DNA from 2 places in the Streptomyces sp. STAM6 genome. Region 1 is predicted to be linked to the other one. Evidence: predicted binding sites of a transcription regulator. Region 1 holds the regulator's gene; the other holds the start of a gene.
The links. Region 1 encodes HspR, which represses chaperone genes until heat shock. Its sites were predicted from a motif close to TTGAGNNNNNNNNNCTCAA; they were not measured.

Region 1 (8,032 bases):
ACCGAGGTCGAGACGGCGGTGAACGAGCTCAAGGAGAAGCTGAAGGGCGACGACACCGCGGAGATCCGCACCGCCACCGAGAAGGTCGCGGCCGTCTCCCAGAAGCTCGGCCAGGCCATGTACGCCGACGCCCAGGCCGGCCAGCAGGCCGCCGGCGGTGCCGGTGACGCGGGTGCCGCGGGCGCCAAGGCCGACGACGACGTGATCGACGCCGAGATCGTCGACGACGAGAAGCCGAAGGGTGGGGCCGCATGACGGAGGAGACCCCGGGCTTCGAGGAGAAGCCCGACGTCCCCTCCGGCGCCACCCCTGACGACGCCGCCGAGACCGCCGGGACCCCCTCCACGGAGGAGGGCTCGGCGGCCCCGGCCGGGGACGCGAACCAGACGGCCGGCCTGACGGCCCAGCTGGACCAGGCCCGCAGCGCGCTCGCCGAGCGCACCGGGGACCTCCAGCGGCTGCAGGCCGAGTACCAGAACTACCGGCGCCGGGTCGAGCGGGACCGGGTCACGGTCAAGGAGATCGCCGTCGCGAACCTCCTGACCGAGCTGCTGCCCGTGCTCGACGACATCGGTCGCGCCCGGGACCACGGCGAGCTCGTGGGCGGGTTCAAGTCGGTGGCCGAATCGCTGGAGACGGTCGCCGCCAAGATGGGCCTGCAGCAGTTCGGCAAGGAGGGCGAGCCCTTCGACCCGACGATCCACGAAGCCCTGATGCACAGCTACGCACCGGACGTCACCGAGACGACGTGCGTCGCGATCCTGCAGCCGGGGTACCGGATCGGCGAGCGGACCATCCGGCCCGCGCGTGTCGCGGTCGCCGAGCCCCAGCCGGGGACGGCGCCCAAGGACACCAAGGACGCCAAGGACGCGTCCGGGGAAGACAAGTCGGCCGACGAGGAGAGCGGTGGGCCCGAGGAGGGTGCGTGACCTGGTCCCGCGTGGGACCGGGGCACGGCACCCTGCGGGTGACGCGGTGATCGTCCGGAAGGAGGGACGTCGATGAGCACGAAGGACTTCGTCGAGAAGGACTACTACAAGGTTCTCGGCGTCCCCAAGGACGCCACCGAGGCCGAGATCAAGAAGGCGTACCGGAAGCTCGCCCGGGAGAACCACCCGGACGCCAACAAGGGCGACGCCAAGGCGGAGGAGCGCTTCAAGGAGATCTCCGAGGCGAACGACATCCTCGGTGACCCCAAGAAGCGCAAGGAGTACGACGAGGCGCGCGCCCTCTTCGGCAACGGCGGCTTCCGCGCCGGTCCCGGCGGAGCCGGCGGCACGTTCAACTTCGACCTGGGCGACCTCTTCGGAGGCGGCGCCCAGGGCGGCGCGGGCGCCGGCGGCTTCGGCGGCGGCCTCGGGGACGTGTTCGGCGGTCTGTTCAACCGGGGTGCCGCCGGAGCCGGGACGCGTACGCAGCCGCGGCGCGGCCAGGACATCGAGTCCGAGGTGACGCTCAGCTTCACCGAGGCCGTCGACGGGGCCACGGTCCCGCTGCGGATGTCCAGCCAGCAGCCCTGCAAGGCCTGTTCGGGCACGGGTGACAAGAACGGCACGCCGCGCGTGTGCCCGACCTGCGTCGGCACCGGTCAGGTGTCGCGCGGCGGCAGCGGCTCCTTCTCGCTCACCGACCCGTGTGTGGACTGCAAGGGGCGCGGCCTGATCGCCGAGAACCCCTGCGACGTCTGCCACGGCAGCGGACGGGCCAAGTCGTCGCGCACCATGCAGGTCCGTATCCCGGCGGGCGTCTCCGACGGGCAGCGGATCCGGCTGCGCGGCAAGGGCGCGCCCGGCGAGCGCGGTGGACCGGCCGGTGACCTGTACGTCGTGGTGCACGTGGACGCCCATCCGGTGTTCGGCCGGCGCGGCGACAACCTCACGGTCACGGTGCCGGTGTCGTTCCACGAGGCCGCGCTGGGCGGCGAGATCAAGGTGCCCACCCTCGGGGGGCCCGCGGTCACGCTGAAGATCCCGGCCGGCACGCCGAACGGCCGCACGATGCGGGCCCGCGGCAAGGGCGCCGTCCGCAAGGACGGCACGCGTGGCGACCTGCTCGTCACCGTCGAGGTGGCCGTGCCGAAGGAGCTGGACGACAAGGCGCGTGAGGCGCTGGAGTCGTACCGCGAGGCGACCGCGGGCGAAGACCCGCGGGCGGAGCTGTTCCAGGCCGCGAAGGGAGCATGACGCTATGGACAGCCGACCCGGGCGCAGTCGCAATCCCTACGAACTGACCGACGACACGCCGGTGTACGTCATCTCGATCGCCGCCCAGCTGAGCGGTCTGCACCCGCAGACGCTGCGGCAGTACGACCGGCTGGGCCTGGTCTCGCCGGACCGTACGGCCGGCCGGGGCCGGCGCTATTCGGCCCGCGACATCGAGCTGCTCCGCCAGGTGCAGCAGCTGTCGCAGGACGAGGGCATCAACCTGGCGGGCATCAAGCGGATCATCGAACTGGAGAACCAGGTCGCGGCGCTGCAGGCCCGGATCGCCGAGCTGAGCGCGGCGGTCGAGGGGGCGGCGGCCGCGATGCGGCAGCGCGAGGCCCAGGTGCACGCCTCGTACCGGCGCGACCTGGTGCCGTACCAGGACGTGCAGCAGACGAGCGCGCTGGTGGTCTGGCGGCCCAAGCCGCCCAAGCGCGGAGAGTAGGGCAGGTCCGGCGTCCGGGCCCTGTGCCCACGGCTGTGAGGAAGGTCCCCTCCCGGGTGGAGGGGACCTTCGCCGTTCACGGGTGGAGGGGACCTTCGCGGTTCACGGGATGAGTTCGCTCAGGGCGTTCAGGGCGGTCTCCCACCAGGGTGCGGCGCCCGTCCCGTACGCCGCGGCCAGTGCCGTGGCGACCGCGACGTCCCGGGCGCTCGGCTCCGCTCCTTCGTCCCAGTCGGCCGTGACACTGCCGTCGCCGGCGGATTCGAGGAGCCCGAGGCGGCGGCCGTTCCTCAGGAAGCGGCTCTCGCCGTACGAGCAGGGCACCAGCCGGTAGGCGGTGCCGTCGACCGTCGCGTCGACCCGGTAGGAGCGGCGGGAGATGCGTCCCCGGGCGGGTGCTATGCGGGCGGGCGCGCCGTCCACGGTCAGGGTGAGCAGGGAGGCGTCGCGCGTCCCGATCGGGATGTGCGTCTCCGGCTCCGTCCTCGTCGCCCGTACGAGGCGCACGGGCGGCAGTCCGGAGCCGGAGACGTCGAGCGTGCCCGCCTTGTGGTCGAGTGCGATACGCGGGTGGGCCATGGCCGGGTCGGCGGCGGCGCGGTCGTTCATGTTCAGTGGTCCTGCTCCAGGATCCCGGACTGGGCGATGAGATAGCCGAGCTGGGCGCGGCTGCCGCTGCCCAGCGCGGAGGCGAGTTTGGCGATGTGGGCGCGGCAGGTGCGGACGTTCATCCCGAGCCGGCGGGCGATGGCCTCGTCGACGTGGCCCTCGACCAGGAGCTTGGCGATGGAGCGCTGGACGCCGCTGATGCCGTGCGGGTGGGGCTCGTAGATGACCGGGTCGTCCAGGGGGACGGCCTGCAGCCAGAACTGCTCGAAGACCCCGACGAGGTACTCCACGAGGCCGGGGTGGCGCAGTTCCAGGGCGACTTGGCGGTCGCGGCTCGCGGGAACGAACGCCACCTTGCGGTCGACGATGATGAGCCGGTCGATGATCTCTTCCAGCGTGCGGACGTCGACCTCGGGACCGATGCGCTCCAAATAAGCCAAAGTCGTGGGCTGGTGACGGGCCGTGTGCTGGTAGAGCGTGCGCATCTTGATGCCCCGCCCGAGCAACGGCCTCACCCGGCGCAGCGCTTCGCCGAAGGTGTGCGCGCTGCGGCCGCTGCCCGGCTGCACCGTCAGCAGTTCCACCGAGCACTCGGCGACGGCGCGGTCGAGGCTCGCGTTGATCCGTTTCAGGCCTTCCAGCACGACGATCGAGTGGGTCGGGCAGGGATCCTGGGCGCTGACCGCCATGAATGGCTCAAACGCGTCGGCGAGTGCGATGGTCAGTCGCCGCCGATCCTGTATTTCCTTCTCGATGGGCAGTATCAGTTGCGCCAAAGCGGCGGAGGGCGGGACCGGTCGGAGCCACCGCGCGTCGTCGGGATCGGGCCGGAGCAGGTCGAGGTCGATGAGGCAGGGTGCCGCCGCGACGTCGTCGCGGGCTATTCGACCAGCACGAAGAGCTTCCGTGTAGATCTGGGAACCGGTTTCGCAGAGCTCAACGTGGCTATGGGGATGTCCCTGTTCATCCCGATCTGATCGCATCTGTACACCCCCAGGCTTTTCCGATTCAGGAACATGATGCATTGAGCCAGTGGTGAAAACGTGAGGAGTGGGCCATCGTCGTGGCTGCGGGGGAGCGGGATGTATCACCTTCAAGTGAGGTTGCTCGGTCATGGCCAAGAAGCTCATACGCACCGTAGTTGGTGTTGCGCTCATCGCTGCTGCAGCGGTGGGAGCGGTGGCGCCAGCCGAGGATCCAGGCTGGGGCGCTGAGGCGCAGATCGTCGCCAAGACCATGGATCCTGGATGGGGTGCAGTCGCTCCTGCCGACCAGCACGACCCCGGTTGGGGGTTCGTGGGGGCATGACGGTTCCTGAAGACCCCCGCTTCCGGCGCGAGATGGCGTCCGCCTACCGTTCCGGGTGGCATTTCATCGACCTCGTCACGGCCGTGCCGCACAGTGGCGATTCGTTGATGGTCACCCTCTTCGGGGAGCCGATCGTCATCACGCGCGGAGACGACGAGGACATCCGCGCCTACCGGTGCCTCCGCCGGCCCCGCGGTGCCCCGCAGCCCGTTCGCTGTGCCATCCGGTACGGCATGATTTTCGTCAACCTCGACCAGCGTGACCACCAGCTCGTCGAGGCCGAGACCACCCCCGCCACCCCCCGCAGCGCCTGAGCGGTTCCCCCGTCGTTGTAAATCGCTCAGGTGCTTCCCCCACACAGCGGCGCCATCGTGGACCTGAAACACGATGGCGCCGCTGTGCTGTGCGCGCCTGTCCCGCGCGGCCGTATCGGCGCCCACGGGAGGTCAGGCGCGGCCCATCGCCCGGGTCAGGGCGATCTCGATGACCACGCGGTCCGGGTTCGGCGCGGGAGTCCGGCCGTATCGCCGCGCGTAGCGCGCCACGGCGTCCGCGACCACTTCCGGCTCGGTGCGGACGACCGCCCGCCCCTCCAGCGTCGCCCACCGGCCCTTGTCCACCTGGCAGACCGCCACCGGCGCGCCCTCCGGCCCGGCGGCCAGCACGTTCGCGACCTTGCGGCTGTGCTTGTTGGTGATCACCCGGGCGATGCCCTTCTCGCCGCCCTCGGGGTCGTAGGTCACGCCCACGGCCACGACGTGCGGCGTGCCGTCCGGCCGGGGGGTGGTGAGGGTGCACATGTGGTACTCGCGCCAGAAGCTGAGGTACGACGCATCGGGGTCGCGCAGGTCTATGGCCATGTGCCGGAACCTACCGGCGGGCGTCGACCGCCACCACCTTGAGCGGAATGGACTCAACTTTGTGTACGTTGGTTAAGTCAAAGCCTTAGGGTGCCTTTGGGTGAGCGAGCCGAAGGGGCGCGCGGGGTGCCGAAGGGGAGAACGCGCGGAGGTCCCGAGCGACGAGGGACCACGCCGATCCGACCGCCGGCACTCGCGAAGGCGCCCCGGAGGTGAGCCGAGCCACGAAAACGGAGGAGAGAAGGTACGTGGACGCCGAGCTGACCAACAAAAGCCGTGACGCGATCAACGCCGCCACCAGCCGCGCCGTGTCCGACGGGCACCCCGATCTGACGCCCGCGCACCTGCTGCTCGCGCTGCTGGCCGGTCAGGACAACGAGAACATCATCGACCTGCTCGCCGCCGTCGAGGCCGACCAGGCGGCCGTACGCTCCGCGGCCGAGCGGCTGCTCGCCGCCCAGCCCAGCGTCACCGGCTCCACCGTCGCCCCGCCGCAGCCCAACCGCGAACTGCTCGCCGTCATCGCCGACGCCTCGCAGCGGGCCAAGGAACTGGGCGACGAGTATCTGTCGACCGAGCACCTGCTCATCGGCATCGCGGCCAAGGGCGGCCAGGCCGGCGAGGTGCTCACCCGGCAGGGCGCGAGCGCCGGGCGGCTGCTCGACGCGTTCGAGAAGGCGAGGGGAGGGCGCCGGGTGACCACAGCGGACCCGGAGGGCCAGTACAAGGCCCTGGAGAAGTTCGGCACCGACTTCACGGCCGCCGCCAGGGAGGGCAAGCTCGACCCGGTCATCGGCCGGGACCAGGAGATCCGCCGCGTCGTCCAGGTGCTGTCCCGCCGCACCAAGAACAACCCCGTCCTCATCGGCGAGCCCGGCGTCGGCAAGACCGCCGTCGTCGAGGGACTGGCCCAGCGCATCGTCAAGGGGGACGTCCCCGAGAGCCTGAAGAACAAGCGCCTGGTCGCCCTGGACCTCGGCGCCATGGTCGCCGGGGCCAAGTACCGCGGAGAGTTCGAGGAGCGCCTCAAGACCGTCCTGTCCGAGATCAAGGACAGCGACGGACAGATCATCACCTTCATCGACGAGCTGCACACGGTCGTCGGCGCGGGCGCCGGCGGCGATTCGGCCATGGACGCGGGCAACATGCTCAAGCCCATGCTCGCCCGCGGCGAACTGCGCATGGTCGGCGCCACCACCCTCGACGAGTACCGCGAGCGCATCGAGAAGGACCCGGCGCTGGAGCGCCGCTTCCAGCAGGTCCTGGTCGCCGAGCCGACCGTCGAGGACACCATCGCGATCCTGCGCGGACTCAAGGGCCGATACGAGGCCCACCACAAGGTCCAGATCGCCGACTCCGCGCTCGTCGCGGCCGCCACGCTCTCCGACCGGTACATCACCTCCCGCTTCCTCCCCGACAAGGCCATCGACCTCGTCGACGAGGCCGCCTCCCGGCTCCGGATGGAGATCGACTCCTCGCCCGTCGAGATCGACGAGCTCCAGCGCGCCGTCGACCGCCTCCGCATGGAGGAACTGGCACTGAAGAACGAGACCGACGCCGGCTCGTTGCAGCGCCTGGAGAAGCTGCGCCGCGACCTCGCCGACAAGGAGGAGGAGCTGCGCGGCCTCACCGCCCGCTGGGAGAAGGAGAAGCAGGGCCTCAACCGCGTCGGTGAGCTCAAGGAGAAGCTCGACGAGCTGCGCGGCCAGGCCGAGCGCGCCCAGCGCGACGGCGACTTCGACACCGCGTCCAAGCTGCTCTACGGAGAGATCCCGGGCCTCGAACGGGAGCTGGAGGCCGCCACCGAGGCCGAGCAGGAGGCCGCCAAGGACACCATGGTCAAGGAGGAGGTCGGCCCCGACGACATCGCCGACGTCGTCGGCTCCTGGACCGGCATCCCGGCCGGCCGCCTCCTGGAGGGCGAGACCCAGAAGCTGCTGCGGATGGAGGACGAGATCGGCCGGCGGCTGATCGGCCAGAGCGAGGCCGTCCGCGCCGTGTCGGACGCCGTCCGGCGCACCCGCGCGGGCATCGCCGACCCCGACCGGCCCACCGGCTCCTTCCTCTTCCTCGGCCCCACCGGCGTCGGCAAGACGGAACTGGCGAAGGCGCTCGCCGACTTCCTCTTCGACGACGAGCGGGCCATGGTCCGCATCGACATGAGTGAGTACGGCGAGAAGCACAGCGTCGCCCGGCTCGTCGGCGCGCCCCCCGGCTACATCGGCTACGAGGAGGGCGGCCAGCTCACCGAGGCGGTCCGCCGCCGCCCGTACAGCGTCGTCCTGCTCGACGAGGTCGAGAAGGCGCACCCGGAGGTCTTCGACATCCTGCTCCAGGTGCTGGACGACGGCCGGCTGACGGACGGCCAGGGCCGTACGGTCGACTTCCGCAACACCATCCTCGTCCTGACCTCCAACCTGGGCAGCCAGTTCCTGATGGACCCGCTGACCAGCGAGGAGCAGAAGAAGGAGCAGGTGCTGGAGGTCGTCCGGGCCTCCTTCAAGCCGGAGTTCCTCAACCGGCTCGACGACCTGGTGGTCTTCTCGGCCCTCACCCGGGAGGAGCTCGCCCACATCGCCCGGCTGCAGATCGACCGGCTCGGCCGG
Region 2 (21,587 bases), on a different contig from region 1:
GCTCCATGTGCTCGACCCGGCCGGTGGCGAGCGCGGATTCGACACCGCGCATCTGCTCGATCCGGGCGGTGAGCGCGGCGTCCAGCTTCTCCCGGTCGGTCCCGCGCTCCGCCTTGGACAGTTCGGGCTGGTCGGTGAGGCGGGCGAGGTAGGCCTCGGCGCTCTTGACCTCGGGGCCGGTGACGGTGCCGGCGAGGGAGTCGCGGGCCTCGGGGTCGGCGGCCTGGTCGAAGTCGGCGAGGGCGGCCTGCTCGCGGACGCGAGCCTGCTGGGCGGCGGCGCTGAGGGCGCCGCGATTGCGGTCGGCCTCGTCGCCCGCCGGGTCCTCCTGCTCGACGTACCGGCCGGTGATCGGGTCGAAGACGGTGCCGGTGCTCTTCCTGCCGGGTACGGCGAGGGCACCGAGGAGCAGGCCGCGGGTGGCGGAGGCCTGTTCGACCGCCTGTCCGAGTTCGGCGGGGGCGCGGGTGCCGGTGAGCTCCGCGCGGGCGGGTGTCCGGTCGGCGAGTTCGGCGGCGAGGGCCTGGAGCTTGGCGATGACGGCGGTGTAGGCGCGGTGGGCCTCCAGGGCGGAGCCCTTGCCGGTGAGGGCGGCGCGCCGGATGGCGGGCACGGTGGCGAGCTCGCGGCGCAGTTCGTCGGGCGCGGCGCCGTGGATCTCGTCTATCTGCCGGTCGACGCGGGCGCTGCGGCTGCCGTCGGACGTGGCGGCGCCCTCGCCGCCCTTGGCGTTGCCGCCGGGTCCGTCCTTCTTGTCGTCCCGGCCGCCCGCGACGTACGCGGTGACCTCGTCGCGCTCGTCGGCGAGGGAGTGGGCGAGGGTGACCGCCTGCCGGTTGAGCTGGGCGAGGGTGACGAGCCGCTGGGAGTCCGTCAGGTCGCCGGACGCGGCGAGGACGGCGGGGGTGCCGGCTCCGACGACGGTGATGCCGACGAGCGCCACACCGGCGACGAGCCGGCTGCGTACGCGTACGCTGCGGCCGCCCGGGGCCTGGGGGTCGCCGGGAGTGTCACTGCGCTTCTGCACCGGTGCTCACATTCTTGAACTCGTCCGCCCATGAAGCAGGGGTGACGACCGGTCATTCGAGAAAGCGCTCCCACCCCTGGTACGGCCTCCGACCATTCCAGCGCTTTTCTCGAACGGGACTCGCGTCGGCCACTCCGCCACCCGAACGAGTGAACAACACTCCTGAGTTGGCGAACAACTCCCGTGGGTGCGTGGGACCGGTGCCGCCGGGGGTGCGGGTTGGAACTTCCGGGCGGGCTTTGGCAGGATGCGCGCCCGCATCTTCTCGGAGCCTCCGATTCCGACCCCTGCGCATACTCTGACCTGGTGGTACAGGCCAATTTCAGCCTGTTGTCCACGGTGTGAAGGAGTCATGCAGACTGGGGTGATGCAGACCGAGATCGCTTCCGTGCCGGGCAGCCCCGAACGCCCCAACGAGGACTGGTCTTCCGTGGCTCTTCCAGCGTCGGGCCGGGGCGGAGTGGTGGTGCTCCTGGACGGGGTGACACCACCGGAGGGTGACGACGGTTGTGTGCACGGCGTGCCGTGGTTCACCGCCCGGCTCGGCGGGGCGCTGACCGAACTGTCCGGTTCGCGGGCGGATCTGACACTGGCTGAGATCCTGGCGGAGGCAATCCGGCGCACCGCGGGGGCCCACCGGAACACGTGTGACCTTTCTCACGTACGAACGCCTCAGGCGACGGTGGTCATGGCGCGCTGGGGCGCCGAGGCGGTGGAGTATCTGGTCCTGTCCGACTCGACGCTGCTGCTGGAGTCGCCGGACGGGACGGTACGGGCGGTCCTGGACGACCGGCTGGTCCGGCTGCCGCCGGGTTCCCTGGTGAGCGCGGAGATCGCCGACGCGACCGTGCGGAACAAGGAGGGGGGCTTCTTCACGGCCGCGGCCGACCCCTCGGTGGCCGCCCTCGCCGTGACGGGCCGTGTCCCGCTGACCGCCGTCCGGGCGCTGGCGGCACTGACGGACGGGGCGGCGCGATGGACGGAGACGTTCGGGGCGGGCGACTGGACCGACCTGTTCCGGGTGCTGCGCAAGGAGGGGCCGCGTGGCCTGATCGCGCGGGTCCGTGAGCTGGAGGCGGCGGAGGCGGCGAACACCGCGCGCGCCCGGCCCCGCCGGGGCAAGGTCCATGACGACGCGACCGCGGTGTTCGCCGAGCTCCGGCTCGTCTGAGGGGCGCCGTCAGGCCTCCGCCCGGGTGTTGAGCTGGTGCAGCAGCCGGGCGAGCTCGGCGACCTCGGCACGGTCCCAGCCGGCGAGCTTGCGGACGTAGCGGGCGCGGCGGGCGTCGCGTACGCGGCGGAAGCGGTCGCGGCCCTCCTCGGTGAGGCGCACGAGCGAGGCCCGGCCGTCGGCGGGGTCGGGGTCCCGGACGACCAGGCCGAGCACCTCCAGGGCGCGCAGTTGCCGGCTCATGGTCGCCTTGCCGACGCCGAAGTACCCGGCCAGGTCGGTGGCCCGCTGGCTGCCCGCCTCGTCCAGCCGGACGAGGAGGCCGTAGGCGGCGGGTTCCAGCTCGGGGTGGACTTCGCGGGCCATTTCACCGGACGACGCGCGGGCGCGGCGCAGAAAGACCGCCAATTCCCTTTCCAGGGCGAGGTATTCCTCGTCCACACCATTCTTTCCGTGGGACTCCGGGCCACTCCCCGTACCGCTTCCGTGCACGTCAGCACCCCTCGCGCGCTTTCCGATCGCTGAAAGTTTCTTTCCCGCGCCGCCATTGCCGCAGCTCGGCACAGTATTTCGCAGGCGTAGACCAACGGCGCCACTCCGACCCCCTTCCGTGGCGCGGGTCTACGTGCGTAGCGTTCTTATGACATGTCCACACCATTACCCGGGGCGTGTCGTCCTCCCCACCCCCACCGAGGCCTTTCGGAGGCACGCAATGACCGTGCACAGATCCGGAACGACCCGTCTCAGAAGATTCCCCGCCACGGCCGCGGCCCTCCTCGCGGTCCTGGTCCTCGTCCTCTCCCTCCCGGGCGCGGCGACCGCCGCCGACAAGCCCGCCCGGGGCACCGCCCACATGGGTATGGGCGTCGCCGCCCACGACGGAGTGGGCGGCCTCCCGCCGGACTCCCGAGCCGTCCAGACCGAGGGCGTGGACGTCTCCAGCCACCAGGGCAACGTGAACTGGTCCGCCCTGTGGACCAGCGGTGTGAAGTGGGCCTATGTGAAGGCCACCGAGGGGACGTACTACCGGAACCCCTACTTCGCGCAGCAGTACAACGGCTCCTACAACATCGGCATGATCCGCGGCGCCTACCACTTCGCCACCCCCGACACCACGACGGGCACCGCCCAGGCCGACTACTTCGTCGGCAACGGCGGCGGCTGGTCCCGCGACGGAAGGACCCTGCCGGGCGCCCTGGACATCGAGTGGAACCCGTACGGTCCGGCCTGCTACGGCAAGAGCCAGTCCGCGATGGTGAGCTGGATCCGCGACTTCCTGAACCGCTACAGGTACCGCACCGGCCGTGACGCGGTGATCTACACCGCCACCAGCTGGTGGAAGCAGTGCACGGGCAACTACGGCGGCTTCGGGGCCTCCAGCCCGCTCTGGGTGGCCCGCTACCACACGACCGTGGGCGAGCTCCCCGCCGGCTGGGGCTACTACACGATGTGGCAGTACACGTCCTCCGGCCCGATCGTCGGCGACCACAACAGGTTCAACGGCGCGCAGGACCGGCTGCAGGCCCTCGCCAACGGCTGAGGCGCGGACGGAAGGGGAGGACCCCCGGCGCACCGGCGCCGGGGGTCCTCGTCACGGACCGTGCGGTCAGCCGCACCGGCCTGCCGGGCGGGACCGGGTGACCAGGTTGGTCCAGCCCGTCGTGGCGTCGATCCAGACGACCTGGGCGCCCGTCACCGCGGCGGGGGAGATCTGTTCGCCGCGGTTGCAGGAGACCCGCTCCTTGCGGGAGCCGTCGGTGGTCAGCTGCCACAGCTTCGGCAGCGACTCGTTCGTGAGGGTCGCGGAAGGGGTGGCGGCGGCGACCGTGACCGCCGTCTCCGAGACCGTCAGGTCGAGGGAACGCAGGGCGCCGGGCTTGGCCTCGGAACTGATGTCGAAGGCCGAGGTCCCGTCGAGGTTCGCGCGGCGGATGCCCATCTGCCCGTCGTCGGCGAGGTTCTCGTCGGTCAGCCAGAAGACGTTGCTGCCGTTGATGCCGGTCTGGCCGATGCCCCACGGCTCGCCGAGCTGCTCGGTGAGCGTCGTCCGGTTCGTCTTCAGGTCGTAGATCTCGACACCGAGCCGGTACTCCTCCGGCGCCGGGTACAGCTTGGCGTAGGCGATCCTGCCGTCGGACACCGAGGCCAGCCCGGTGGCCAGCTCGTAGCGCCCGCCGTCGACGAACGTGGGCTCCCGGTCACCGGGGCGGAGGAAGCCGACATGGCGCCCGCCGAGGATGTCGCCCGTCTCGAAGACGGTCACCCCGTCGTCGATGCGCACGCCGGCCACGTCCGTCGCGGCGCTGTACAGCTTCTTGATGGGCCCGCCGGAGAGCGGACGCGACAGCAGGTCGACGGAGGTCGCGCTGTACGCCGCCCAGACGACGGTCCTGCCGTCGGTCGCCGGGTAGACGTGGTAGCGGCCGTCGTTGGGGCTGATCAGCTTGGGGGTGCCCGCGCCGTCCGCCCGTCCCGCGTAGACGGAGTACGGCTCGGAGCCCTCGTCGTTCGACTTGGACGTGACCCACCAGCCGCCGCCGGCCTGGACACCGGTGCCGGCGATGTTAAGCCTGCCGAACAACTCGTCCGTGTCGACGCCCAGCGCCTGCTCCCAGCCGGGGACGACGCCGTGGGCGTTGAAGGAGCGCTTGGTGGTGTTCAGCTCCCGGGTCGTGGCGCCCAGGTCCTTGGCCGCCGCGAGGACCGCGTTGCGGGCGTCGGTGAAGCCGTCGAGCGGCGTCATGTACTCGGTCAGGGCCTTGTACACGATCCGGTCGGCGAGCTCGCCGCCAAGGTCCCGGCGCATGTCCCACAGGGCGCCGGAGAAGATGGTGGAGTTGAGGTGGACGCCGCCGTTGTCGGTGCCGAAGGCCACACCGAGGAAGTTCTTCGACGTGGTGGCGCCGTCGTCGAGGTCGCGCAGGGCACACGCGCGGGGCGTGCCGGCGCGGCAGAGGTCCTCGCCGATCAGGCCGGCGTCCGGGTGGTCCATGGTCAGGCCGGACCGGGTGACGTCGATGGCGTTGCCGAAGTAGTCGGCGATGGCCTCGTTGAGGGCACCGGACTGGCCGGCGTACACGAGGTTCGCCGTGTTCTCGACGACGCCGTGGGTCATCTCGTGGCCCACGACGTCCAGGTCGGCGGAGAGCGGCCGGTAGGTGTCGTCGCCGGAGCCGTACACCATCTTGGATCCGTCCCAGAAGGCGTTGACGTACGGCTGGCCGAAGTCGGTGACCCCCACCACGGAGTTGACGGCCGTGCCGCGGCCGTCGAGGCCGTTGCGGGCGTGCTGCGTCCGGTAGTAGTCGTAGACCTGCCCGGCGGCCCAGTGGGCGTCGACGGCGCCCGCGTCGGTGGCGTCCTTGCCGAACTCGGCGGTGGCGGAGCCGAACTCCCCCAGCCCGGACGGCCAGGTGCCCGCGACGTCGTTCACGTCCTTGCCGCGCCCGTCCCAGGTGGTGAGCGGGTTCTTGGTGCTGTCCGCCATCCGCGCGTGGTCGGACAGCAGGTACCGGTCGCCCTTCTTGTACACGTTGAGGTCGACCTTGGTTCCGTTCAGCAGTGTGCCGCTGCCGGCGGAGCCGGGGTGCGGGGCGCCCGGGTCGTCGGCGGCCCGGGCGCCGGCCGGAGCGGCGCCGCCCGCCGTCCTCGGCGGGGCGACGGTCTTGATGCCGCTGTACTGCAGGAGCGGGTAGCCGGCCCGCGCGTCGACGTAGACCTGCTGGAGCACCGGCGCGCCGGTCGCCGGGTTCGTGCCCCGTACGGTCACGTGGTACGCGAGGACGCCCTCGCCGCTCGGGATCACCACCAGCCCGCGGGCCGTTCCGCTCAGCGGCTGGGTGCGGGAGGGCGCGGCCTTGCCGAGCCGGTGGCCGCCCACCCGTTCCAGGGTCGCGGTGACCGCGCGGCGTACCGCGACGTCCTGGGCGACGGACGGCTCGGTGCCGGTGTCGAGACCCGTGAAGTACTTGCCGGAGGTACCGGTGACGACCCGCTTGCCGCGTTCGGTCTCCATCCGCACCAGGTACTGGCCGCCGAGCACCGGCACGCCCCGGTGCTTCTGCTGCAGCCGTACGGTCTCCTCCCCGCCGCGCTTCAGGGTCTGTACGGGGGCGAGATCACGCCCCGGCTCGGCGATCTTGTAGCGGCCCTCCCTGGCGGCGAGATGGCCGCGGGCGGCGTCCGCGGGGCTCGCCTTCGCGTCCACCGCCTCGCGGATCCCGTCCACCAGGGCGGGGGTCTCGGTCCGCGCTCCCGGAACGACGTCGGCCGGCGGTGCGGCGGCCGGCGGGGTCGCCGCCAGGGCCGGAACCGCGGTGATCAGAAGGCCCGCGGCGGCGAGCAGTGCCGCTCCCGACGCCCCGGTCCGTATGCCGGCTCTCGCCGCGTGTGGCTTGCGTTCGCGCACAGTACGTACCCCTCCCACGTGCTGGTCAGCCGTACAGGTGGTCATGGCCATTGCAAGTGCTGGGACGTCAGGGCGGCAATGAGACAGGGGTGTTGAGAAGTGGACACGCACACTTGTGGGTCCCGTGAGGGCGGCGTGAGAATCCGGTGCATGATCCAGGGGGAACTGACCACTCTTGGCCTGGGCGAAGTCGAGCAGCGGGCGTACGAGGCACTGCTGGGGGAACGGGCGGACGGGCCGGACGAACTGGCCCGCCAGCTGGGGCTGGAGCGGGCGCGGCTCGACACCGCGCTCGACCGGCTCGTGGAGCACGGCTTCGCACGGCGGACCGACCCGCCCCACGAGGACGGCCTGCCGCAGCCCGCGGCCCCCGCGGCCGCCATCCGCACGCTCATCCACCGTCGCCAGGCGGAACTGCACCTGCGCTCGGCCGAGCTGGAGCGATTACGGATGACCGCCGACCGGCTGGCGGGCCGGCTGCCGCCGGACGCGGCCGCCACCGGCGGCGTGGAGGTGGTGACCGGCCGGCGGGCGATCGGCGAGCGGGCCGGCCGGCTCCTCGCGGCCGCCGCGCGGGAGGTGCTGGTCCTCGACCGGTCCCTGCCCGCCGGCCTCGGCGTCGAGTCGCTGCTGGCCCGCGGTGTCCGGGTGCGGGCGGTGCTCGACCGGGCGGGCCTCGCACAGCCCGGCCGGGCGCGGGCGCTGGCCGCCCTGGCGGAACGGGGACTGCGGCTGCGGCTGGCCGCCGCCGTGCCCACCCGGCTGACCGTGGTGGACCGCCGGGTCACGCTGGTGCCGCCGGCCGACGCCGCCGATCCGGAGGCGGCCGCGCTGGTGATCGGAGACGGCCCGCTGCGCTCCGCGCTGGTGCCGCTGTTCGAGACCGCGTGGGAGCGGGCCACCCCGCTGGGCACCGGCGGGGGTGCGGCGCCGCCGGGTCAGCAGCGGGAGTTGCTGGCACTGCTGGCCGCCGGGCTCAAGGACGAGGCCATCGCCCGCCGGCTGGGCGTCCATGTGCACACCGCGCGGCGGCGGATCAGCCGGCTGCTGGAGTCGCTGGACGCGCGGACCCGGTTCCAGGCGGGGGCGCAGGCCACCCTGCGGGGCTGGCTGGAGCCCTGACCGTACTCCCGGAGAACGCTCTGATCGGCAAGGATGGGGCGCATGCACTGGAAGAGGCCGTCGCTGTGGACCGTTGTCGCAGCCACCGTCATGACCGCCGCCTGCGGGTGCGCCGCGACCTCGCACTCGGCTCCGCGCCCTGCCGGGGACGCGGACGCCGGCACCGCGGCCGCGAGACCGCCCGCCGCCGCGCCCTCACCGCAGCGCTCGGCCGTGCCGTCCGCCGGGCTGAAGTCGGTCGGCGTGCTGCTGGACGGTGAGGAGCACTGGTGCACGGCGAGCGTCGTCGACAGCCCGGGCCGCAACATCGTGGCCACCGCCGCGCACTGTGTCTTCGAGTACGGGACGTACGCGGAAGGCATCGCCTTCGCACCCGCCTTCCGGGGCGCCGGCAAGGGCTCCGCCCCGTACGGGACGTGGAAGGTCGCCGCCATCCAGGTCGACGACAGGTGGCGCAAGAACGGGGACGAGTCGGCCGACTTCGCGTTCCTGACCCTGGAACCCGACGCCAAGGGGCGCGATGTGCAGGACGTCGTGGGGGCGGCGACGCCCGACTGGGCGTCACGGCCGCAGCGCCGGGTGACGGTGGTGGGTTACCCCAACCCGGAGCACAACCCGGACAACCGCCCCATCACCTGCACGACCGACGCCCGCCACGACGCCGACCAGCCCGCCGCGATGGTGCGCATCGAGTGCGCCGGGTTCTGGGACGGCACCAGCGGCAGCCCGTGGCTGGCCGACTACCGCGACCCGGCGCACCCGGGCCGGATGATCGGCGTCCTGAGCGGCGGTGACACGGACACCGAGTCCACGGCGGTGCTCTTCGACGCGAAGGCGCGGGCGCTGTACGACCGCGCGGTGGCGGAGAAGCCCTGACCGGTCACGCCCGGAACCCCCCGCGGCGGGCAGCACCGCGGGGGGGGTTCCGTGCGCCGGTGGCGCCCTGGGCGGAGGCCCGGTGGCCGAGGCCCGGTAGCCGAGGCCCGGTAGCCGAGGCCCGGTGGCCGGTCGCCGGTGGCCGGTCGCCGGTCGCCGGTCGCCGGTCGCACGGTGCCCCGGCGAGCGGTGCCCCCGTGGCCACCGGCGGGCACCGCTCGTCGCGGTCAGCCCCGGGCGGTGCGCGGTGGGCGAGCCCGCGGCTCTCGGCGCGGCCGTGCGCGCCCGGGACGTCCCTCTCGGGGTCGCCCCTGGCCGGGCGGGGCGCGCGGGGCGGGTCAGGCTGCCAGGGGCAACGCCGACCTGGCGGGGGACAGCGCCAGCTCCAGCACCTGCCGGACGTCCGTCACGGGGTGGACCTCCAGCTTGTCGAGGATCTCGGCGGGGACGTCGTCCAGGTCCGCCTCGTTCCTCTTGGGGATGATCACGGTCGTGATGCCGGCCCGGTGCGCGGCCAGCAGCTTCTGCTTCACGCCGCCGATCGGCAGGACACGTCCGGTCAGCGACACCTCACCGGTCATGGCGACTCCCGTCCGGACCGGTCGCCCGGAGAGCAGCGACGCGAGCGCCGTCGTCATGGTGATGCCGGCGCTCGGGCCGTCCTTGGGGACCGCGCCCGCCGGGAAGTGGATGTGCACGCCCCGGTCCTTCAGTCCGGTGACCGGGAGCTCCAGTTCGGCACCGTGCGAGCGCAGGAAGCTCAGCGCGATCTGCGCGGACTCCTTCATCACGTCCCCGAGCTGGCCGGTCAGGGTGAGGCCCGCCGCGCCCGTCTCGGGGTCGGCCAGCGACGCCTCGACGAACAGGACGTCGCCGCCCGCGCCGGTGACCGCGAGTCCGGTGGCCACGCCCGGTACGGCCGTGCGCCGCTCGGCCGGGTCCTGCGCGGACTCGGGCACATGGTGCGGGCGGCCGATCAGCTCGCGCAGATCGCCGTCCGTGACGGTGAGCGGGAACTCTCGCTCGCCCAGTTCGTGCTGGGCGGCGACCTTCCGCAGCAGCCGGGCGATCGACCGCTCCAGGTTCCGTACGCCCGCCTCCCGGGTGTACTCCCCCGCGAGCTTGCGCAGGGCCGGCTCGTCGAGGGTCACTTCACCGCTCTCCAGGCCCGCCCGCTCCAACTGGCGCGGGAGCAGGTGGTCGCGGGCGATGACGACCTTCTCGTCCTCGGTGTATCCGTCGAGGCGGACCAGCTCCATCCGGTCGAGCAGCGCCTCGGGGATGGCCTCCAGGACGTTCGCCGTGGCGAGGAAGACCACGTCGGACAGGTCGAGTTCGACCTCCAGGTAGTGGTCGCGGAAGGTGTGGTTCTGCGCCGGGTCGAGGACCTCGAGGAGGGCGGCCGCCGGGTCGCCGCGGAAGTCGGAGCCGACCTTGTCGATCTCGTCGAGCAGGACGACCGGGTTCATGGACCCGGCCTCCTTGACGGCGCGGACGATACGGCCGGGCAGCGCGCCGACGTACGTACGCCGATGGCCGCGGATCTCCGCCTCGTCCCGCACGCCGCCGAGGGCCACCCGGACGAACTTGCGCCCCATGGCGTGGGCGACGGACTCTCCGAGCGAGGTCTTGCCGACGCCCGGCGGGCCGACCAGCGCGAGCACCGCGCCGCCGCGGCGCCCGCCGACGACGCCCATTCCGCGGTCGGCGCGCCGCTTGCGTACCGCCAGGTACTCGGTGATCCGTTCCTTCACGTCGTCGAGGCCCGCGTGTTCGGCGTCGAGGACGGCCTTGGCGCCCCGGATGTCGTAGCTGTCCTCGGTGCGTTCGTTCCAGGGGAGTTCCAGCACCGTGTCGAGCCAGGTGCGGATCCAGGAGCCCTCGGGGCTCTGGTCACTGGACCGCTCCAGCTTCTCGACCTCCTTGAGGGCGGCGTCGCGCACCTTCCCGGGGAGGTCGGCGGCCTCGACGCGGCTGCGGTAGTCGTCGGACTCGTCCCCGTCCGCCTGGCCGTTGAGCTCGCGCAGCTCCTTGCGCACGGCTTCGAGCTGGCGGCGCAGCAGGAACTCGCGCTGCTGCTTGTCGACGCCCTCCTGGACGTCCTTGGCGATGGACTCGGCGACGTCCTGCTCGGCGAGGTGCTCGCGCAGCTGTTCGGTGGCGAGCTTGAGCCGGGCGACCGGGTCCTCGGTCTCCAGCAGGGCGACCTTCTGTTCCACCGTCAGGAAGGGTGAGTATCCGGAGTTGTCGGCCAGGGCGGAGACGCCGTCGATCTGCTGGACGCGGTCGACGACCTGCCAGGCGCCGCGCTTCTTCAGCCAACTGGTGGCGAGGGCCTTGTACTCCTTGACGAGTTCGGTGACCGCGCCGGGCAGCGGGTCGGGCAGGGTCTCCTCGACCACGGCGCCCTCGACCCACAGGGCGGCGCCCGGTCCGGTGGTGCCCGCGCCGATGCGGACGCGGCCGCGGCCGCGGATGAGCGCGCCGGGGTCACCGTCGGAGAGCCGTCCGACCTGCTCGACGGTGCCGAGGACACCGGTGCCCGCGTAGGTGCCGTCGACGCGGGGCACCAGCAGCACGCGCGGCTTCCCGGACCCAGGCCCGCTGGACCGGGCGGCGGCTTGTGCGGCCTCCACCGCGGCTCGTACCTCCGTGTCGGACAGGTCCAGCGGCACCACCATTCCGGGCAGCACGACCTCGTCGTCGAGCGGCAGCACGGGCAGGGTCAGGACGTCGTTGTAGGACGAGGACTCAGCAGCCATGATCTCCCCTTAGGCAGCGAAGTTGAGCTGTACCGACTCAATGCCTCACGCCTCCGGGATGTTCCCCGGGGCGCGTTCGCTCTGAGCGATCACCGCCCCGCCCGCGACGGAAGGCGGCTTGACGCCCTCTCAGATCGGGGCGGTACCGCCAGGACTCCGGACCGCCGAAACCCTGGCTTCACGACGGCCCTCCGTGTGTAATAGACCCATGGACAGTTCAGCCATTACAGCAGCGTGGGTCCGGGGATGGGCCGTGTCCCGCGGCACGCCCCCGCCCGTCGAGGAGCCCTGGGGCCACCGCATCGACGTCGGTCTGCCGCACCACGTGTTCCGGCACGTGCTGCCGGAACCGGACGAGATCTCCGTGGGCAAGCTCTGCCGGGACGTCACCGAGCCGAACGCCTGGCTCAAGGTCCTCGCGGAGCCCGGGGAGGTCACCGGCTGGATCACGCCGGACTGGACCGTCCCGGACGACCCCGGCTTCATGATGTTCACCGAGCTGCGAGCGGCGGCCGCACCCGCGCCGCCCGCCGGATACACCGTGGAGGACGAGGACACGGGCGGCGTCTTCCGGGTGCGCGTCCTCGCGGCCGACGGCACGCTCGCCGCCCGCGGCCAGATGGCGGCGACCGGCGCCACGGCGGTGATGGACCAGATCGAGACACACCCCGGCCACCGGCGCCGGGGCCTCGGCCGCCTCGTCATGCGCCGGTTGCAGACGGCCGGCGCCGAGACGGGGGCCGTGACCGGAGTGCTGAGCGCCACCACCGACGGCCGCGCCCTGTACAGCGCCCTGGGCTGGCGGTACCAGGGCCCGCTGACCGGGATCGTGCGGAACGCCCGGCCCGATCGAGAAGAAGCGCCCTAGGTGGGCATGGGTGCCGCCCGCCGCACCAGCGGCCAGCCGGCGATGCCGATCAGCAGGGCCAGCGGATGTCCCCAGTTGGTGAGCGGGTCCTCGAAGGCCAGCAGGTCGTGGAGGAGCAGCACCGACACCCACGCCAGCACGACGGCCCGCACCACCGGGGTGAGCAGCCCGGCCAGCGCACCGACGCTCGCCATCAGCCCGAAGCTGATGCCGTAGTCCAGGCGGTGCAGCGAGCTGCCGGGCAGGTGGCCGGCCAGGACGGACAGGGCGACCGGGATCTCGGTGGCCAACGTGGCCACCACGTGCCCCACCAGGAAGACGGCGGCCGCGCGCCACGCCCCGATGCGCCGCTCCAGCGCGGTCAGGACGAACACGAACGCCACGGCGTACGGCGACAGCAGCCCGCCCGCCACCCACAGGGCACTGGCGGCCAGCACCAGCAGCGGGGTCCGGGACAGATGGGCGACGTCCGTGCTGGAGGCCCGCAGCAGGGCGGAGACGGTTTCGGGGTCGCCGAACTCCGCGAAGAGCGACGAGGCGATCAGCAGGAGCGTGTAGCAGAAGGTGAACGGCGTACCGATGGGGCCGGGAAGCAGCCGGACGGCCGTGCGCCACCACGCCCCGGCGGGAGCGGGGGCGCACCCCGGGACGGGCGGCCCCGCGGGGGGCGCGGCCGCGGCGGTCCGCTGGCGCGGCACGGCGTTCAACAGCGCCGCGCCGTCGCGCACCACGCCGCGCGTCCCGCCTGTCTCACGCCTCTCGCGCGTTCGCAGCTGATGCACCGCGAGGCCCCTTCGTTCGACGAACCCCCCGGTCCACCCTGCCCCCACTCAACGCGATCATCCGTGCGATCACCAACGCGGGCGCCCATGATCTGGATCACACCGCACAACCTTCGCCGCGGCCGGGGCGTCGCGAAACCGGCCCGCCCACCGGGGCCGTCTCAGTAGGCTGAGGATCATGGCTCAGACGCTCGACCGACGTGAAGGACCGTACGGCGAAGTGGTGCTGCGGCAGCGCGGCGACGACTTCGAGATCATCGCCAACGGCACCTTCCTGATGGACACTTCCGACGGCCGTTCGGAACGGCTGCTCGTCGACGCCGCCCGGGACGCGCTGGGGGCCCGTCCCGGAGGCGCCGCGGCGGGCGAGGGGCCCGCCGTCCTCATCGGCGGCCTCGGGGTGGGCTTCTCGCTCGCGCACGCCGCGGCCGGCCCCCACTGGGGCCGCATCGCCGTGGTCGAGCGCGAACAGGCCATCATCGACTGGCACCGGGAGGGACCGCTCGCCGCGATCTCCGGCACTGCGCTCGCCGACCCGCGCACGGTCCTGATCCACGCCGACCTCGTGTCCTACGTCCACACGTCGCCCGACCGGTACGACGCCCTGTGCCTGGACATCGACAACGGCCCCGACTGGACCGTCACCGAGGACAACGACAGCCTCTACTCACCGGCCGGTCTGGCCGCCTGCGCGGCCCGGCTGCACCCCGGCGGGATTCTCGCCGTGTGGTCCGCCCAGCCCTCCGCCGATTTCGAAGAGTCATTGCGGAATGCCGGATTCACCGGGGTAAGAACCGAAGAGGTCCCGGTTGCCCGGGGCGTACCGGACGTGGTCCACCTCGCCGTTCGCCCTGCGTAGCCGGGACCCGGTCGGTGCCTTTACGCTGCTGACCGAACACACGGATCTACACGCGGTTCGCGCACGGCGCGACAGGGGCGGGGCGATGGAGCAGACACACACCACCCACACCGGCACCACGGTCGCGCCTGGTGCTCAGCGCCGAGTGCTGGTCGTCGAGGACGACAACACGATCGTCGATGCCATCTCCGCCCGGCTGCGGGCCGAGGGCTTCCTGGTGCAGACGGCGACCGACGGCCCGGCGGCCGTCGACGCGGCGGAGGCCTGGCAGCCGGACCTGATGGTCCTCGACGTCATGCTGCCGGGCTTCGACGGCCTGGAGGTGTGCCGACGGGTACAGGCGCAGCGTCCGGTACCGGTGCTGATGCTGACCGCACGGGACGACGAGACCGACATGCTGGTCGGGCTCGGGGTCGGCGCGGACGACTACATGACCAAGCCGTTCTCGATGCGCGAGCTGGCCGCCCGGGTGCACGTACTGCTGCGCCGGGTGGAGCGGGCCGCGCTGGCCGCGGTGACGCCGCGCAGCGGCATCCTGCGCCTGGGCGAGCTGGAGATCGACCACGCCCAGCGCCGGGTCCGGGTGCGCGGCGAGGACGTGCACCTCACCCCGACCGAGTTCGACCTGCTGGTCTGCCTGGCCAACACACCGCGCGCCGTCCTCTCGCGCGAGCAGCTGCTCGCCGAGGTGTGGGACTGGGCGGACGCCTCGGGCACCCGCACGGTGGACAGCCACATCAAGGCGCTGCGCCGGAAGATCGGCGCCGAGCGCATCCGCACGGTCCACGGCGTCGGCTACGCGCTGGAGACGCCCGCGCCATGAGTTCGCTCCGGTCCCGGCTGCGCTCCGTCTCGATCTCGATCAAGACCAAACTGGGTTCACTCGTCGTCGTCTCGGTCTTCATCACGACCGGCCTGCTGATGGTGGCCCTGCGCACGGAGACCGAGCTCCGTTTCATCACGGTGTTCTCGGTGATCGCCACGCTGCTGATCACCCAGTTCGTGGCGCACGGCCTGACCGCGCCGCTGGACGAGATGAACACGGTCGCCAAGTCGATCTCGCACGGCGACTACACGCGCCGGGTGCGCGGCGCCGGCCGCCGCGACGAGCTCGGCGACCTGGCCTCCACGATCAACCGCATGGCGGACGACCTGGAGGCGGTGGACCAGCACCGCAAGGAGCTGGTGGCCAATGTCTCGCACGAGCTGCGCACGCCCATCGCGGCGCTGCGGGCGGTGCTGGAGAACGTCGTGGACGGGGTCTCCGCGGCCGATCCCGAGACCATGCGTACGGCGCTGAAGCAGACCGAGCGGCTGGGCCGGCTGGTCGAGACGCTGCTGGATCTGTCACGGCTCGACAACGGTGTCGTACCACTCCGGTCGCGGCGCTTCGAGGTGTGGCCCTATCTGTCCGGCGTGCTGAAGGAGGCCAACCTGGCCGCCGCGCAACGCGCCCTGAGCTCCGGCTCGGGCAATCACACCCGCACCGACGTCCATCTGCACCTGGACGTGTCGCCGCCGGAGCTGACCGCGCACGCGGACGCGGAGCGGCTGCACCAGGTGGTGGCGAACCTGATCGACAACGCGGTGAAGCACTCGCCGCCGCACGGCCGTGTCACCGTACGGGCCAGGCGCGGGCCGCAGCCCGAGTCGCTGGACCTGGAGGTCGTGGACGAGGGCCCCGGCATCCCCGAGTCCGAACGGCACAAGGTCTTCGAGCGGTTCAACCGGGGCAGCGTCACGGCGCCGCACGGGCCGGGCAGCGACGGCGGCACGGGACTGGGGCTGGCGATCGCCCGCTGGGCGGTCGATCTGCACGGCGGCCGTATCGGGGTGGCCGAATCCGCACGTGGATGCCGGATTCTGGTCACTCTTCCAGGGATCCCCCAGCAGCGCGGTTGACGTAGGGTTCGAACCGGACGGGCTGCTTCTGCGAGGACATATGCAGGAGATGCCCGGACGAGGTCGGGCTTGCACGCCATCGCGGGCGTGTGGCGATGCTGTCGCGTACCCGATCGCGGGTGAACCACGCTTGTTTCCCGCCATTCCCGGCCGCGAAACCAAGGTTTCCGTGTGATGTACGCGACGATGGCACGCCCGGTCTGCACCTCCCGGCCAGGGAGGCGTAGCCTTTATTTCCGCTGTCCATCACCTTGTGAAGCGGAAGAGGGCGGTTGCCGCCGTGTCGTCTCAGTCCCCCAGTAACTCGAGCACTTCGACCGACCAAGACGGGCAGGGTCTGAACCCTGCCGCCGCGTTCGGTGCCAATGAGTGGCTCGTCGACGAGATCTACCAGCAGTACCTCCAGGACCCGAATTCGGTCGATCGTGCCTGGTGGGACTTCTTCGCCGACTACAAGCCGGGCACCGCCGGCTCGGCGGACAAGCCCGCGGGCGAGGGAGCCGCAGCCGCGGGGGCTGCGGGTACCGCGACCCCCGCCGCCCCGGCCCCGGCGACCCCGGCCCCGGCGACTCCGGCCCCGGCGCAGCCGGCAGCAGCGGCTCCCGCACAGACCGCTGCCGCCCCCGCTCCCGCCGCCCCGGCCGCCAAGCCCGCCGCCGCCAAGCCCGCCGCGAAGGCCGCTCCCGCGGCCGAGGCCCCGGCCGGCCCCGAGCTCGTGACGCTGCGCGGCCCCGCCGCGGCCGTGGCGAAGAACATGAACGCCTCGCTGGAGATGCCGACGGCCACGTCCGTCCGCGCCGTCCCGGTGAAGCTGCTTTTCGACAACCGCATCGTCATCAACAACCACCTCAAGCGCGCCCGCGGCGGGAAGATCTCCTTCACGCACCTCATCGGGTACGCGATGGTGCAGGCCATCAAGGCCATGCCGTCCATGAACTGGTCCTACGCGGAGAAGGACGGCAAGCCGACCCTGGTCAAGCCCGACCACGTGACCTTCGGTCTGGCCATCGACCTGGTGAAGGCCAACGGCGAGCGCCAGCTGGTCGTCGCCGGCATCAAGAAGGCCGAGACGCTGGGCTTCTTCGAGTTCTGGCAGGCGTACGAGGACATCGTCCGCCGCGCCCGGAACAACAAGCTGACGATGGACGACTTCACCGGCGTCACCGTCTCGCTGACCAACCCCGGCGGCCTGGGCACCGTCCACTCCGTGCCGCGGCTGATGCCCGGACAGTCCGTCATCATGGGCGTCGGCTCGATGGACTACCCCGCCGAGTTCCAGGGCACCTCCCAGGACACCCTGAACAAGCTGGGCATCTCCAAGGTCATGACGCTGACCTCGACGTACGACCACCGGGTCATCCAGGGTGCCGCGTCGGGCGAGTTCCTGCGGATCGTGGCCAACTTCCTCCTCGGCGAGGACGGCTTCTACGACGAGATCTTCAAGTCGCTGCGCATCCCCTACGAGCCGGTCCGCTGGCTCAAGGACATCGACGCGTCGCACGACGACGACGTCACCAAGGCCGCCCGCGTCTTCGAGCTGATCCACTCCTACCGGGTCCGCGGCCACGTCATGGCCGACACCGACCCGCTGGAGTACCGCCAGCGCAAGCACCCCGACCTGGACATCACCGAGCACGGCCTCACCCTGTGGGACCTGGAGCGGGAGTTCGCGGTCGGCGGCTTCGGCGGCAAGTCCATGATGAAGCTGCGCGACATCCTCGGCGTGCTGCGCGACTCGTACTGCCGCACCACCGGCATCGAGTTCATGCACATCCAGGACCCCAAGCAGCGCAAGTGGATCCAGGACCGCGTCGAGCGCCCGCACTCCAAGCCGGAGCGCGAGGAGCAGCTGCGCATCCTGCGCCGGCTGAACGCCGCGGAGGCGTTCGAGACGTTTCTCCAGACCAAGTACGTGGGCCAGAAGCGGTTCTCGCTGGAGGGCGGCGAGTCCGTCATCCCGCTGCTCGACGCGGTCATCGACTCGGCTGCCGAGTCGCGCCTGGACGAGGTCGTCATCGGCATGGCCCACCGCGGGCGCCTCAACGTCCTCGCGAACATCGTCGGCAAGTCGTACGCGCAGATCTTCCGCGAGTTCGAGGGCAACCTCGACCCGAAGTCGATGCACGGCTCCGGCGACGTGAAGTACCACCTCGGCGCCGAGGGCACGTTCACCGGCCTCGACGGCGAGCAGATCAAGGTCTCCCTGGTCGCCAACCCCTCGCACCTGGAGGCGGTCGACCCGGTCCTCGAAGGTGTCGTCCGCGCCAAGCAGGACGTCATCAACAAGGGCGGCACGGACTTCACCGTCCTGCCGGTGGCCCTGCACGGTGACGCGGCCTTCGCCGGCCAGGGTGTCGTCGCCGAGACGCTCAACATGTCGCAGCTGCGCGGCTACCGCACCGGCGGCACGGTCCACATCGTCATCAACAACCAGGTCGGCTTCACGGCGGCGCCCGAGTCGTCCCGCTCCTCCATGTACGCCACGGACGTGGCCCGCATGATCGAGGCGCCGATCTTCCACGTGAACGGTGACGACCCGGAGGCCGTGGTCCGCGTGGCGCGGCTGGCCTTCGAGTTCCGCCAGACGTTCAACAAGGACGTCGTGATCGACCTCATCTGCTACCGCCGCCGCGGTCACAACGAGGGCGACAACCCGCAGTTCACCAACCCGCAGATGTACAGCCTGATCGACAAGAAGCGCTCGGTGCGCAAGCTGTACACCGAGTCGCTGATCGGCCGCGGCGACATCACGCTGGAAGAGGCGGAGCAGGCGCTCCAGGACTTCCAGGGCCAGCTGGAGAAGGTCTTCGCGGAGGTCCGCGAGGCGGTCAGCAGCCCCGCCCCGGCGCCCAGCCCGGAGCCCCGGGCGGAGTTCCCGGTCGCCGTCTCCACCGCGGTCTCCCAGGAGGTCGTGAAGCGGATCGCCGAGTCGCAGGTCAACATCCCCGAGCGGATCCAGGTCCACCCGCGTCTGATGCCGCAGCTGCAGCGCCGCGCGGCCTCCGTCGAGGACGGCACGATCGACTGGGGCATGGGCGAGACCCTCGCCATCGGCTCGCTGCTGATGGAGGGCACCCCGGTCCGGCTCGCCGGCCAGGACACCCGCCGCGGCACCTTCGGCCAGCGCCACGCGGTGCTGGTGGACCAGGAGACCGGCGAGGACTACACCCCGCTGCTGTACCTCTCCGAGGACCAGGCCCGCTTCAACGTCTACGACTCGCTGCTCAGCGAGTACGCGGCGATGGGCTTCGAGTACGGGTACTCGCTGGCGCGTCCCGAGTCGCTGGTCATGTGGGAGGCCCAGTTCGGTGACTTCGTCAACGGCGCGCAGACCGTCGTCGACGAGTTCATCTCCTCGGCCGAGCAGAAGTGGGGCCAGACCTCCGGCGTCACGCTGCTGCTGCCGCACGGCTACGAGGGCCAGGGCCCGGACCACTCGTCCGCCCGCCCCGAGCGCTTCCTCCAGCTGTGCGCGCAGAACAACATGACGGTCGCCATGCCGTCCCTGCCGTCGAACTACTTCCACCTCCTGCGGTGGCAGGTGCACAACCCGCACCACAAGCCGCTGGTCGTCTTCACCCCGAAGTCGATGCTGCGCCTCAAGGCGGCCGCGTCCAAGGCGGAGGAGTTCACCACGGGCGGCTTCCGCCCGGTCATCGGCGACGCGTCGGTGGACGCGAACGCGGTCCGCAAGGTCGTCTTCTGCTCCGGCAAGGTCTACTACGACCTCGAGGCCGAGCGGCAGAAGCGCGGTGTCACGGACACGGCGATCATCCGGCTCGAGCGTCTGTACCCGCTGCCGGGTGCGGAGCTCCAGGCCGAGATCTCCAAGTACCCGAACGCCGAGAAGTACCTGTGGGCCCAGGAGGAGCCGGCGAACCAGGGTGCCTGGCCGTTCATCGCGCTCAACCTGATCGACCACCTCGACCTGGCGGTCGGCGCGGACATCCCGCACGGCGAGCGCCTGCGCCGCATCTCGCGTCCGCACAGCTCCTCCCCGGCGGTCGGCTCGGCCAAGCGCCACCAGGCGGAGCAGGCCCAGCTGGTCAGCGAGGTCTTCGACGCCTGAGCGGAGCCTCAGCGGTAGCTGTCGGGCCCGGCCCCCACGAGGTGACTCGTGGGGGCCGGGCCTTTTCCCGCGCCCTTACCCTGAAGGGGTACACCCCGTCCGTACCAGGAGCATGTCTTGTACTTCACCGACCGTGGCATCGAGGAGCTGGAGAAGCGGCGCGGCGAGGAGGAGGTCACCTTCGAGTGGCTCGCCGAGCAGCTGCGTACGTTCGTCGACCTCAACCCCGACTTCGAGGTACCAGTCGAGCGCCTGGCGACGTGGCTGGCCCGGCTCGACGACGAGGACGACGACGAGTAGAGGGCTCCTCAGGCAGTGCCGTCCTCGCGCACGCGGTCGTGGGCGAGGCCGAGGGCGCCCTGGGCGGTGAGCAGCGCGCCCGCCGCCGCCCAGCCGGGACTGCGCCGGGCGAGGGCCCAGACCAGCAGCGGGAGGCCGGTCGCGAGTTGGACCGCGGCGAGCATCCGGACCCCGGGGCCACGGAGCCGGGAGCCCGGGCCCCGGGGGTCGAGCCGGCCGGCTTCGGCGGCCTCCGGTTCGGACCGGACCCCGCCGGACAGGCCCTGCTGTTCGACCGGTTCGGCGCCGTAGGCGTGCGCGGCGGTGCGCAGGCGGTCGGCCGGCTCCCCCGGCGTGAGGCCCGGCGGCAGGGTGAGGCCCCGCCGGGTCAGGACGGCGGTGAGGCCGAGCAGCCTGGTCCGGCCGTCGGCGTCCGGGTCGCGCCGGGTGAGGCGTTCCAGGTCCCCGACGTCCACGACCGGGTCCAGCCCGAGGCGGACCGCGAGGGTCCGCATCGCCTCGTCCTCGCCGACGGGGGTGCCGTCGGACAGCCAGGTGTATCCGACCGGGCGGCGGAAGCCGGTGGCGAGGGTGCAGCCGGCCCGGTCCGCGTCCCACCACAGCGCCACCACCGGCCAGGGCGCGCCGACGGCGAGCGCGGTGGCCCAGCCGCCCACGACCCGCTCGACCGGTTCGGCGCCGTCCAGCCAGGGCCTGCCCTCGGGGACGAGCACGCTCCAGTCGCTGCCGGCCGGGGCGAGCAGCAGCCGCTCGCGCAGCAGGTGCGCGGGCGACCGGACGGCGTCCGGCCCCGTTCCGCACAGCAGGAGCGCGCCGGGGTGAGTCGCGTTCATGCCCCTTACGCTAGGGCAATTTGCCCCGATACGGCGCGCTTGACTTCCCCGGACCGCGATATATCGTGTATCTCAAGGAGACGCGATATGTTGCGTCATGTCCCAGGGAGGCCCCATGCCGGAGTGGTCCGTCAACGCGCCGAGGAAAATCACCCTCGACGACCCTGTGACGACGCTCAAGGTGCGCATCGTCAACGGCACGGTCAACGTCGTCGGCACCGACGAGGGTTCCGCCCGGGTGGAGGTGTCCGAGCTGGACGGCCCCCCGCTGATCGTCACCCAGGAGGGCTCCACCCTCACGGTCGCCTATGAGGACCTGCCCTGGCAGGGCTTCCTCAAGTGGCTCGACCGCAAGGGGTGGCACCGCAACGCGGTCGTGTCGCTCGCCGTCCCGGCCGGCGCCACGGTGGAGGTCGGCGTGGTCGGGGCGGGCGCCGTGGTCTCCGGCATCCGGGGACGCACGGAAGTCCGCGGCGTCAGCGGCGACACCACGCTCGTCGGACTCTCCGGCGAGGTACGCGCCGACACCGTCTCCGGCAACCTGGAGGCCCAGGCCGTCACCGGTGACCTCCGCTTCCACTCCGTCTCGGGCGACCTGACCGTCATCG

Region 2: the regulator HspR is predicted to act here: its motif matches at 11,389-11,407, upstream of lon (endopeptidase La).

Annotation. Positions count from the first base shown of each region.
Region 1 is NZ_JBUEFZ010000058.1:200-8,231, forward strand. Features, by position in the region: partial or broken gene ACY34K_RS32760 (Hsp70 family protein) at 1-255, shown strand, start outside; gene grpE (nucleotide exchange factor GrpE) at 252-929, shown strand; gene dnaJ (molecular chaperone DnaJ) at 1,002-2,183, shown strand; gene ACY34K_RS32775 (heat shock protein transcriptional repressor HspR) at 2,188-2,649, shown strand; gene ACY34K_RS32780 (hypothetical protein) at 2,752-3,258, opposite strand; gene ACY34K_RS32785 (helix-turn-helix transcriptional regulator) at 3,261-4,241, opposite strand; gene ACY34K_RS32790 ((2Fe-2S)-binding protein) at 4,563-4,880, shown strand; gene ACY34K_RS32795 (pyridoxamine 5'-phosphate oxidase family protein) at 5,013-5,426, opposite strand; gene clpB (ATP-dependent chaperone ClpB) at 5,675-8,032, shown strand, end outside.
Region 2 is NZ_JBUEFZ010000003.1:104,142-125,728, reverse strand. Features, by position in the region: gene ACY34K_RS05375 (sensor histidine kinase) at 1-1,027, opposite strand, end outside; gene ACY34K_RS05370 (hypothetical protein) at 1,395-2,198, shown strand; gene ACY34K_RS05365 (MarR family winged helix-turn-helix transcriptional regulator) at 2,208-2,690, opposite strand; gene ACY34K_RS05360 (lysozyme) at 2,911-3,738, shown strand; gene ACY34K_RS05355 (M4 family metallopeptidase) at 3,805-6,606, opposite strand; gene ACY34K_RS05350 (helix-turn-helix domain-containing protein) at 6,757-7,728, shown strand; gene ACY34K_RS05345 (trypsin-like serine peptidase) at 7,771-8,604, shown strand; gene lon (endopeptidase La) at 8,943-11,366, opposite strand; gene ACY34K_RS05335 (GNAT family N-acetyltransferase) at 11,575-12,234, shown strand; gene ACY34K_RS05330 (rhomboid-like protein) at 12,231-13,007, opposite strand; gene ACY34K_RS05325 (spermidine synthase family protein) at 13,195-13,875, shown strand; gene ACY34K_RS05320 (response regulator transcription factor) at 13,961-14,698, shown strand; gene ACY34K_RS05315 (HAMP domain-containing sensor histidine kinase) at 14,695-15,777, shown strand; gene ACY34K_RS05310 (multifunctional oxoglutarate decarboxylase/oxoglutarate dehydrogenase thiamine pyrophosphate-binding subunit/dihydrolipoyllysine-residue succinyltransferase subunit) at 16,058-19,846, shown strand; gene ACY34K_RS05305 (DUF6104 family protein) at 19,964-20,146, shown strand; gene ACY34K_RS05300 (hypothetical protein) at 20,155-20,979, opposite strand; gene ACY34K_RS05295 (DUF4097 family beta strand repeat-containing protein) at 21,095-21,587, shown strand, end outside.